4 regions of the Pseudomonas sp. 86_A genome follow, and region 2 is predicted to be linked to each of the others. Evidence: predicted binding sites of a transcription regulator. Region 2 holds the regulator's gene; each other region holds the start of a gene.
The links. The regulator FliA, encoded in region 2, starts transcription of late flagellar genes. The targets are predictions, from matches to a motif close to CTAAAGTTTNNNNNNNNNNNGCCGNTAA.

Region 1 (2,198 bases), on a different contig from region 2:
CCGGAAGCCATCCGCCACCGCCCGCAGGGATTTCTGTTCCTTGGCAGTGAACGCGCGCAAGCCGTGCTGGATCCGCAGACCCAGCTGCGCCAGCACATTGTCCGGCAGATCGCCCGGCGACTGGGTGACGAAATACACCCCCACGCCTTTCGAGCGAATCAGCCGTACCACTTGCTCCAGCCGCTCCTGCAAGGCCTTGGGCGTATCGCCGAACAGCAAATGCGCTTCATCGAAAAACAGCGCCAGCAGCGGCTTGTCGGCATCGCCGCGCTCCGGCAACTGCTCGAACAGCTCGGCCAGCAGCCACAGCAGGAACGTCGCGTAGACCTTCGGTGCCTCGTGCACCAGACGACTGGCATCGAGCAAATGAATGCGCCCACGGCCGTCCGCCGCCGGTTGCAGAATATCTTCCAGTTGCAGCGCCGGTTCGCCGAACAACGCTTCAGCGCCCTGCTGTTCCAGGGTCGCCAGCCGGCGCAACAGCGCCTGGCTGGAACCGGTGGTCATCAGCGCGGCGTCTTCGCCGAGCAGTTGCGGGTTGTCCTTGAGGTGATTGAGCAACGCCTTGAGGTCTTTCAGGTCGAGCAGCAGCAGGCCTTCGCGGTCCGCCACTTTAAACGCTGCGTACAGCGCCGACTGCTGGCTGTCGGTCAGTTCCAACAGGCTGCCGATCAACAGCGGGCCCATTTCACTCAAGGTGGTGCGCAAGGGATGACCGGATTCACCGTGAATGTCCCACAGCGTCACCGGATACGCCTGCGGCTTGTAGTCAAGCCAGGGCATCCCGGCGATGCGCTCGGCGACCTTGCCCTGAGGATTGCCGGCGGCGCCGAGGCCGCACAGGTCACCCTTGATATCAGCGGCAAAAACCGCGACGCCGGCGTCACTGAACGCCTCGGCGAGGCGCTGCAAGGTCACGGTCTTGCCAGTCCCGGTCGCCCCGGCGATCAGCCCGTGTCGGTTCGCCAGGCGCATGGCCTGAGCAATCGGTTGCCCCGCCAGATCGGCGCCGATAACGAGTTGCGATGTGTCAGGCATTTTGTCACCTATGGTTAATCTTTAATCCGCTATGGCCGATAGATAAAGGCGAGAACCCGACTGAAAAGTCGGTCGGACATTTCCCTAAGGAGAGTCGGAAATATCAGTTTGTTTCACCCTTGCCCATATTGCGCGTCTTTATAAAAGCACGCCCAGGACATTAAGACCTTAGCGGAACCCCAAGCCATGAACAAAAATCTGCGCTTCAGCCATAAAATTTTGCTTGCCGCCGCCCTCATCGTCATCGCCGCTTTCGCCTCGTTCACGCTGTACAACGACTGGCTGCAACGCAACGCGATTCGCGATGACCTGAACAACTATCTCAACGAGATGGGCGAGGTCACGGCCGACAACATTCAGACCTGGCTCAACGGCCGCATCCTGCTGGTCGAAAACGCCGCCCAGAACATCGCCATCAACCCGGACCCGGCCAACGTCGCCAGCCTGCTGGAACAGAAGTCCCTGACCTCGACGTTCATGGCCACTTACCTGGGTGATGCCACCGGGCACTTCACCATCCGCCCGGATGTGAAGATGCCGGACGGTTTCGATCCACGGGTGCGCCCTTGGTACAAAGGTGCCGAGAGCAGCAGCGCGTCGACCCTGACCGAACCGTACATCGACGCTGCCACCGGGCAGTTGATCATCTCCATCGCCACCGCCTCGAAAAAGGCCGGCCAGAGCGTTGGCGTGGTCGGCGGCGACCTGAGTCTGCAAACCTTGGTCGAGACCCTCACCGCCCGGGACTTCTCCGGCATGGGCTACGCCTTCCTGGTCAGCGCCGACGGCAAGATCCTGGTGCACCCGGACAAGGCACTGGTGATGAAGACGCTGAAAGACGCCTATCCGCAGGACACCCCGCGCATCAGCAGCGACTTCAGTGAAATCACTGTCGACGGCAAGACCCGCATCGTCAGCTTCACCCCGATCAAGGGCCTGCCCTCGGTGAACTGGTACATCGGGCTGTCGGTGGACAAGGACAAAGCCTTCTCGATGCTCAGTGAGTTCCGCACCTCGGCGGTGATCGCTACCGTGATCGCAGTGGTGATCATCATCGCGTTGCTGAGCATGCTGATTCGCCTGCTGATCCAGCCGCTGCACGTCATGACCCGCGCCATGGAGGACATCGCCGACGGCGAAGGCGACCTGACCAAGCGCCT
Region 2 (2,198 bases):
TCAGCCCCGACCTCACGGCGCATGAAACGGCCCCAATCGGTGCTCAGGGCCTGGGCTTCTTCAGCCAGGCCATTGACCACCGGGGTAGCGCTTTCCACCAGATCCATGGTGCGGTTGGCCGCGGCTTCGGTCAGCTTGACCACATAGCCCAGGCGTTCGGTGGCGTCGGTGATTTGCGACACTTCCTCGGCCTGCGGCATGTGCGGATCGATCTGGAAGTTGACGATCGCACTGTGCAGTTCGCGTGTGAGCTTGCCCACTTCCTGATACAGGCCGCGGTCACGGGTCTGATTGAGCTCATGGATCAGTTGCACAGCGTCGCCGAACCTGCCTTTTTCAAGGCTCTCGACCAGTTCGACCGCGTGTTTTTTCAGGGTCGATTCGAAATCGCCCTGTGAAGATTCTTTATGCTCCATAGCTCCCCCGCGCGTTCATCAGCCGATGCGTTCGAAAATCTTCTCGATTTTTTCTTTCAGCGCCTGAGCCGTGAAAGGTTTGACCACGTAGCCGTTTACACCGGCCTGGGCCGCTTCGATGATCTGCTCGCGCTTGGCTTCTGCCGTCACCATCAGCACCGGCAGGTGCTTGAGTTTTTCATCGGCACGCACGTGGCGCAGCAGGTCGATACCGGTCATGCCCGGCATGTTCCAGTCCGTTACCAGAAAGTCGATGCTTCCGCTGTTGAGCACCGGAATGGCAGTGGTGCCATCGTCGGCCTCGACGGTGTTGGTGAACCCCAGATCACGCAGCAGGTTCTTGATGATCCGCCGCATCGTTGAGAAGTCATCAACGATGAGGATTTTCATGTTCTTGTCCAATTCGACCTCCAAGCAGTCTTAAACGCGCCCAGCACCTGGACGCGCCATTTCAATCAATCCGGCAAAGCACTCGATGACTGTCTGGAGCACAACAGAGCAAGACCGGTGCCGTTCATCACCGCACCAGCCTCGTTCGCAGTGTCCCCACACTGCCTTCAGCGCGCTCGCCACTCCCCCAAACGCCCCCGCAAGCGGGCCGCGCACTGGCTGTGTAACTGGCTGACCCGCGATTCACTGACGCCAAGGACTTCACCGATTTCCTTGAGGTTCAGCTCTTCGTCGTAGTACAGCGCCAACACCAGTCGCTCACGCTCCGGCAAATTGGCAATCGCGTCCGCCAGCGCTGCCTGGAAGCGTTCATCTTCCAGATCGCGTGACGGCTCAAGATGAGCACTGGCGCCATCCTCGTGCAGCCCTTCGTGTTCGCCGTCCTGCAACAGGTCGTCGAAACTGAACAGCCGGCTGCCCAGCGTGTCATTCAAAATCCCGTAGTAATCGTCGAGACTCAATTGGAGTTCGGCCGCAACTTCGTGATCTTTAGCATCACGGCCGGTTTTAGCTTCAATTGAGCGAATTGCGTCGCTGACCATACGGGTGTTGCGGTGAACCGAGCGTGGTGCCCAATCCCCTTTGCGCACTTCGTCGAGCATCGCGCCGCGGATTCGAATGCCCGCGTACGTTTCGAAACTGGCGCCCTTGCTGGCGTCATATTTGGTCGAAACTTCAAGCAGACCGATCATCCCGGCCTGAATCAGATCCTCGACCTGCACACTCGCCGGCAAGCGCGCCAGCAAGTGATAGGCAATGCGCTTGACCAGTGGCGCGTAACGCTCGATCAACTCGTACTGCGCGTCACGTGCCGACTTCTTGTAGTAGTTCATACCGCTCGCGGTCATAACACAGGCCCTGCTGTTTGCTGCACGAGGCGCTCGACGAAAAACTCCAGGTGACCGCGCGGGTTGGCAGGCAGCGGCCAGGTATCGACCTTCTGCGCGATCGCCTTGAACGCCAGCGCGCACTTGGAACGCGGGAAGGCTTCATAGACCGCTCGCTGCTTCTGCACTGCCTTGCGCACGCTTTCGTCGTACGGCACCGCGCCGACGTATTGTAAGGCGACGTCGAGGAAACGATCCGTGACCTTGGTCAACTTGGCGAACAGGTTGCGCCCTTCCTGCGGGCTCTGCGCCATGTTGGCGAGGACGCGGAAGCGGTTCATGCCATAGTCGCGGTTGAGCAGTTTGATCAGCGCGTAGGCGTCGGTGATCGAGGTCGGCTCGTCGCAGACCACCAGCAACACTTCCTGCGCTGCGCGAACGAAACTGACTACCGAGTCACCAATACCCGCAGCGGTATCAATCACCAGCACATCGAGGTTGTCGC
Region 3 (2,198 bases), on a different contig from region 2:
CCGCCGAGGTGGTGGCGTTCTTCGAGGCTTCCGAAGTGCTCACCGCATTGCGCGCGACTTCTTCCACGGCGCTGGTCATCTCGTTGACCGCGGTGGCGGCCTGTTCGATTTCGTTGTTCTGCTGGGTCAGGCCACGGGCGCTTTCGTCGGTGACACTGTTCAGCTCTTCCGCAGCGGAAGCCAGTTGTGTGGCCGAACCGGAGATGCGCTGCAAGGTGTCGCGCAATTTCGATTGCATCTTGGCCATGGCGGCCAGCAGACGCCCGGCTTCGTCGGTGCCATCCACGTGGATCGGCTGGGTCAGGTTGCCTTCGGCAATGGTTTCCGCGGCGTCCAGTGCTTTGGAAATCGGCTTGGTGATGCTGATGGTCAGCAGCCAGGCGAACAGCAAGGTCAGGCCGGTGGCGATCAGCAACAGCGTCACGACCAGATTGAACGACATCGAGTACTGATTGGCTGCACCCTGATTAGTCTCGGCAATTTGCTGGGTATTGATCTCCAGCAGTCGCGCCAGGGCTGTGTTCACCGCCTCCGAGTTACTCAGCAAGTCCGAGTTGAGCATCTGCCGCAGTTCATCGATCTGATTGTTGCGCGACAGGGTTTTCATCCGGTCTTCGAGTTGGCGGTACTGAGCCAAGAGCTGCACGTACTGATCGTAGGCCGCGCGCTCTTGCGGGCCATCGATCAAAGGTTCGTAGGCGCGTTGGGCGTCGGCGATTTGCCGGTTGCGCAGCTCGAACAGCTCCATGGTTTTTTGCTGCACGTCCGGTTCGCGGTTGATCAGCAACCGATACGAAAGCACCCGCAGGCGCAGCGTCAGTTGAGTGAATTCATCGACGGCCTTGATCGACGGGACACTGGCAGTGGCGATGTCTTCGCCCGCTGCACGGATTTTGCTCATCTGGTTCAAGGCGAACACGCCGAGAATCAGCATCAGACCGCCGATCAGGGCGAAGCCGGTGAACGCCCGGGGGGCGATATTCATATTGCGAAGGGACATGGGTGCATACCGAGGAAGGGCCGCATCCATGCGGGCTGAGACTGCTGTATGGATGACTTATCGGTCATACGACTAAAGTCTTGAGGCGGTGTGCGTATTTGTCGCACAAGGGCTTGGGCGACGAAGTGCAGGAACCAGATCGGCAGATCACAGTCTTTTAAACTCGCGAGAACGGTCGGCCACCAGGAAAATCAAGGCCTTGCGCCGGTTTAACCCTGGCATCCGCAGTGACTTTTCTTTATCGTACGCGCCCTTTGAAAAACGCCTGGAAGATCAAAATGTTGGAAGCATCCCTCAGCCAATTGGAACAGCTCGTCAGCGACCTGGTGCAACAGAACCAGACCCTTACGCAAACCAACCAGACCCTGTCCACGGAACTGGCCCAGGCCAAGGATGAGAACGAAAGCCTGCAACTGAGCCTGATGGAACAGGAAGAGAAGCACGGCGCCACCGCAGCGCGCATCCAGGCCCTGGTTGATCGCGTCAACGCAGGTCCTGTCAGCGCATGAACCACGGCACCGCAGGGGTAAAAGTCATCTCCATTCTCGGGGAGGACTATTCGATCAAGGCACCGGCCGGGGAAGAACAGACCCTGCTGGACGCCGCACTGATGCTCAAGGCCGCACTGGCCGACACCAAACGCAAATACCCGACACTGATCGGTGACCGCTTGCTGGTGTTGGCCGCCATGAATCTGTGCTCGCAGCAGATCGAAATGAAGAAACAGCACCAGGAAGAACTCGACCGTTACCAAGAGCAAGTCAGCGCCACGGTCGAAACCATCGCCAAGACCATCAATCAGGGCTGATGGAGTTGCGCACAACCAAAGAATAGATTGTTGATTGGGTTGTATACAATCGGCACGGCTGTTGCATTGTTTCGGCCACTTATTCTTTGGGGGTGCTCCATGCAGTTCTGGCGTCGCAGTATTCAATGGCAGCTGATTCTCAGCATGGGCACCGCCCTGCTGGTCAGCATCCTGATCGTGGTTGGCATTTATACCCTGGTGGTCAACCGCCTTGCCCAGAGCTATCTGGTCGAACAAGCGCTGCCGTCGAGCATCGAAGCGACGCGCAATGACATCGAACGCATCCTCGTCCAGCCGCTGACCGCCGCCAAAGACATCGCCAGCAACAGCATGGTCCGCGACTGGCTGGCCTCGGGTGAAGACAGCAGCAAAACAGCAGCCTTCGCGCAG
Region 4 (2,198 bases), on a different contig from region 2:
CAGGTAGCTCTGAAAACGCTGGCTGCGCTCATGGAACGTGATGATCAGTGGATCGTGGCTTTCTTGCAGCTGGCGCAGGTTGCTGGAGATTTCCAGGGGCGTGGTCAGCACCTTTGGTGGCTGCGGACTATCATCCGCGCTTAGGGCGTTTGGCACGTTTTCTCAATCTCCAGACAAAATTTGACTACGACTAGCCAGCATTTTGCCAGCATGTTTCGCGGGTTGATAGTGCAGGCACATCGAATGGCTCACGCCTGGCTGAGCGGACGCGGTGTGGCGGGTTTGGCAAATGTACCGCTGGCGTTATACAGCGCTGGAGCCTCACCGCCAGTGAGGATCTTCAGTTGATTGGCCGTGGCGGCCTGCTGGATCTGTATCGACTGGCCATTCTTGAGGTTGGCCGCCTGGCATTGAGCGATCAGATCGGTCAATGCGTCGCCTTGCGTCAGCAACTGCTCGCCAATGCTCGATTGGCCAGCCAATTGCTCAAGACCTGAACGATCGGTCGGCAGGTTGAGACTGGCGAGGATTTCACTGCGCTTGCGGCCATGCTGTTCTAGCAGAATGATCAATGCCTGCTTGTGCGCCAGAATTTCTTCCAGCAAGGGCATGTCGCGACCGTGCAACGCGAGGGACTCGGTTTGCAGTAACTCCAGCAATTGTTGAGCTGGAGCAAAGTCGTCGGTGATCAGTTGCAATAAATTAGTGTCGTGCATGGCTGGCCTTGGGTTCTAAGCGTCCAAAAGCCTGGCGCCGGCGAAAGCCTAGCGCTGGGCTTCGAAGTTGAGCAGTTTGCTGGCTACACGGTTGCTGTCGACTTTATAGCTGCCATCGGCAATCGCTGCTTTCAACTCGGCCACGCGGGCTTTGTCGACGGCAGGCTGATCGCGCAGCTTGTCAGTGACCTTCTGCAACTGTTGAGCCTCATTGCTGAGGTGTACCGATTCCCCGCTTTTTGCGGTACTGGCCGTTTCGGCCGGGGTATTCAGCGGCGCGGAGGTACCGGTTTCGGCGGATTCCTTGGCGTTGCTGGTACGTGTACTGCCCGTAAGTGACGAGGAGCTGTTCAAACGGCTGAAATCGATGACCATGTTAAAAACCTCTGGGAATTTGGACGCTTGCCATGTTCTCGGCCATTCCCTGGAAAACTTTAGGCTCACTTTGCAATGAGCTGCATGTGCCGAAGCGTGTCCTGCTGCGGCACAGTTTAGGGAAGGGGCGGGGCTGGCGCCAGTTTTCTGCGAGCATGTTTTACATGGCCACTTCCACTTGGCCCGGCGCGATGACCTGCGCCTTGATGACCCGGTTGGAATTGAGGTTTTTCACCCGAATCTGTTCTTTCAGACCGCCATTGGCCAGGGCTTCCCCGGGCATGCGCACGGCGAGCGTGCCACTGCGGGCGATGATGACCACCTGATCACCCTTGCGCACCACTTCGGCCTGTTCCAGATGCACCAGGGTAATCACCTGATCGGCGACCGTTGGTCGGGTTAATTTCTGCCCGATGGCGTCATCCACCGACGTCAAAAAACCCTGATTGATCTGACTGACGTCGCGTTCACGCAAGGTCACGTCCTGCGGCTCGATAATACCGGCGCGTTTGAGCGGTCGGGTGGTGGTGACAATCTCGCGAAACAGGCGGACTTGAGCGGGCACGAACACCGTCCACGGCGAGCTTCCCTCGCAGCGAACCTTGACCGTTACCCGGCCCAGCGGACGTGCCGGACTCTCCAGTGACGCTGTCAATTCCTTGTCGCACATTGGCATGCGCATACGCGGGTCGAGCTGGTTGACCTCGATTTCGTAGCGGCCTTCCGTTTGACTGGTAGCCAGATAGTCTTCTACGGTGAACTCAAGAAAGCCCTGAGTGACGCCGATAAGCATGTCAGGCAAGGTAACCGTATCAGCACCGGCAGGGCTGCCAGCGAAAAACAAGCAGACGGCAGACGTCGCGCACAGCGCTTTGCGGGTGCGGGAGGTCAGGCGTCGGAAAAATGTCGTTTGAGCGTTCATACGAGTTAAAAAGCAAGCGCCGTGCCGTTTAGCAATGAATGTGCGTCGCAACAACACTTGGCGTTGGTGTAGGAGTCTGGGCATGGCTGGTGTAATGGATTCGGTGAACCAGCGCACGCAACTGGTAGGGCAGAATCGCCTGGAGCTGTTGTTGTTCCGTCTCGACGGTCAGCAGCTCTACGGAA

Region 1: a site for FliA is predicted at 1,053-1,080, ahead of J5M57_RS20420 (methyl-accepting chemotaxis protein). Genes of this name have one in related genera too.
Region 3: a site for FliA is predicted at 1,058-1,085, ahead of J5M57_RS21585 (methyl-accepting chemotaxis protein). Genes of this name have one in related genera too.
Region 4: a site for FliA is predicted at 1,127-1,154, ahead of flgM (flagellar biosynthesis anti-sigma factor FlgM). Genes of this name have one in related genera too.

What each region holds. Positions count from the first base shown of each region.
Region 1 covers NZ_JAFGYS010000013.1:121,824-124,021, reverse strand. The annotation lists gene J5M57_RS20425 (helicase HerA-like domain-containing protein) at 1-1,038, opposite strand, end outside; gene J5M57_RS20420 (methyl-accepting chemotaxis protein) at 1,225-2,198, shown strand, end outside.
Region 2 covers NZ_JAFGYS010000003.1:118,667-120,864, forward strand. The annotation lists gene J5M57_RS06130 (protein phosphatase CheZ) at 1-416, opposite strand, end outside; gene J5M57_RS06135 (chemotaxis response regulator CheY) at 435-806, opposite strand; gene fliA (RNA polymerase sigma factor FliA) at 974-1,714, opposite strand; gene fleN (flagellar synthesis regulator FleN) at 1,711-2,198, opposite strand, start outside.
Region 3 covers NZ_JAFGYS010000014.1:132,008-134,205, reverse strand. The annotation lists gene J5M57_RS21585 (methyl-accepting chemotaxis protein) at 1-1,000, opposite strand, end outside; gene J5M57_RS21580 (hypothetical protein) at 1,279-1,509, shown strand; gene J5M57_RS21575 (cell division protein ZapA) at 1,506-1,808, shown strand; gene J5M57_RS21570 (methyl-accepting chemotaxis protein) at 1,908-2,198, shown strand, end outside.
Region 4 covers NZ_JAFGYS010000018.1:63,019-65,216, reverse strand. The annotation lists gene J5M57_RS24720 (flagellar brake protein) at 1-156, opposite strand, end outside; gene J5M57_RS24715 (flagellar protein FlgN) at 249-716, opposite strand; gene flgM (flagellar biosynthesis anti-sigma factor FlgM) at 765-1,091, opposite strand; gene flgA (flagellar basal body P-ring formation chaperone FlgA) at 1,252-2,013, opposite strand; gene J5M57_RS24700 (chemotaxis protein CheV) at 2,096-2,198, shown strand, end outside.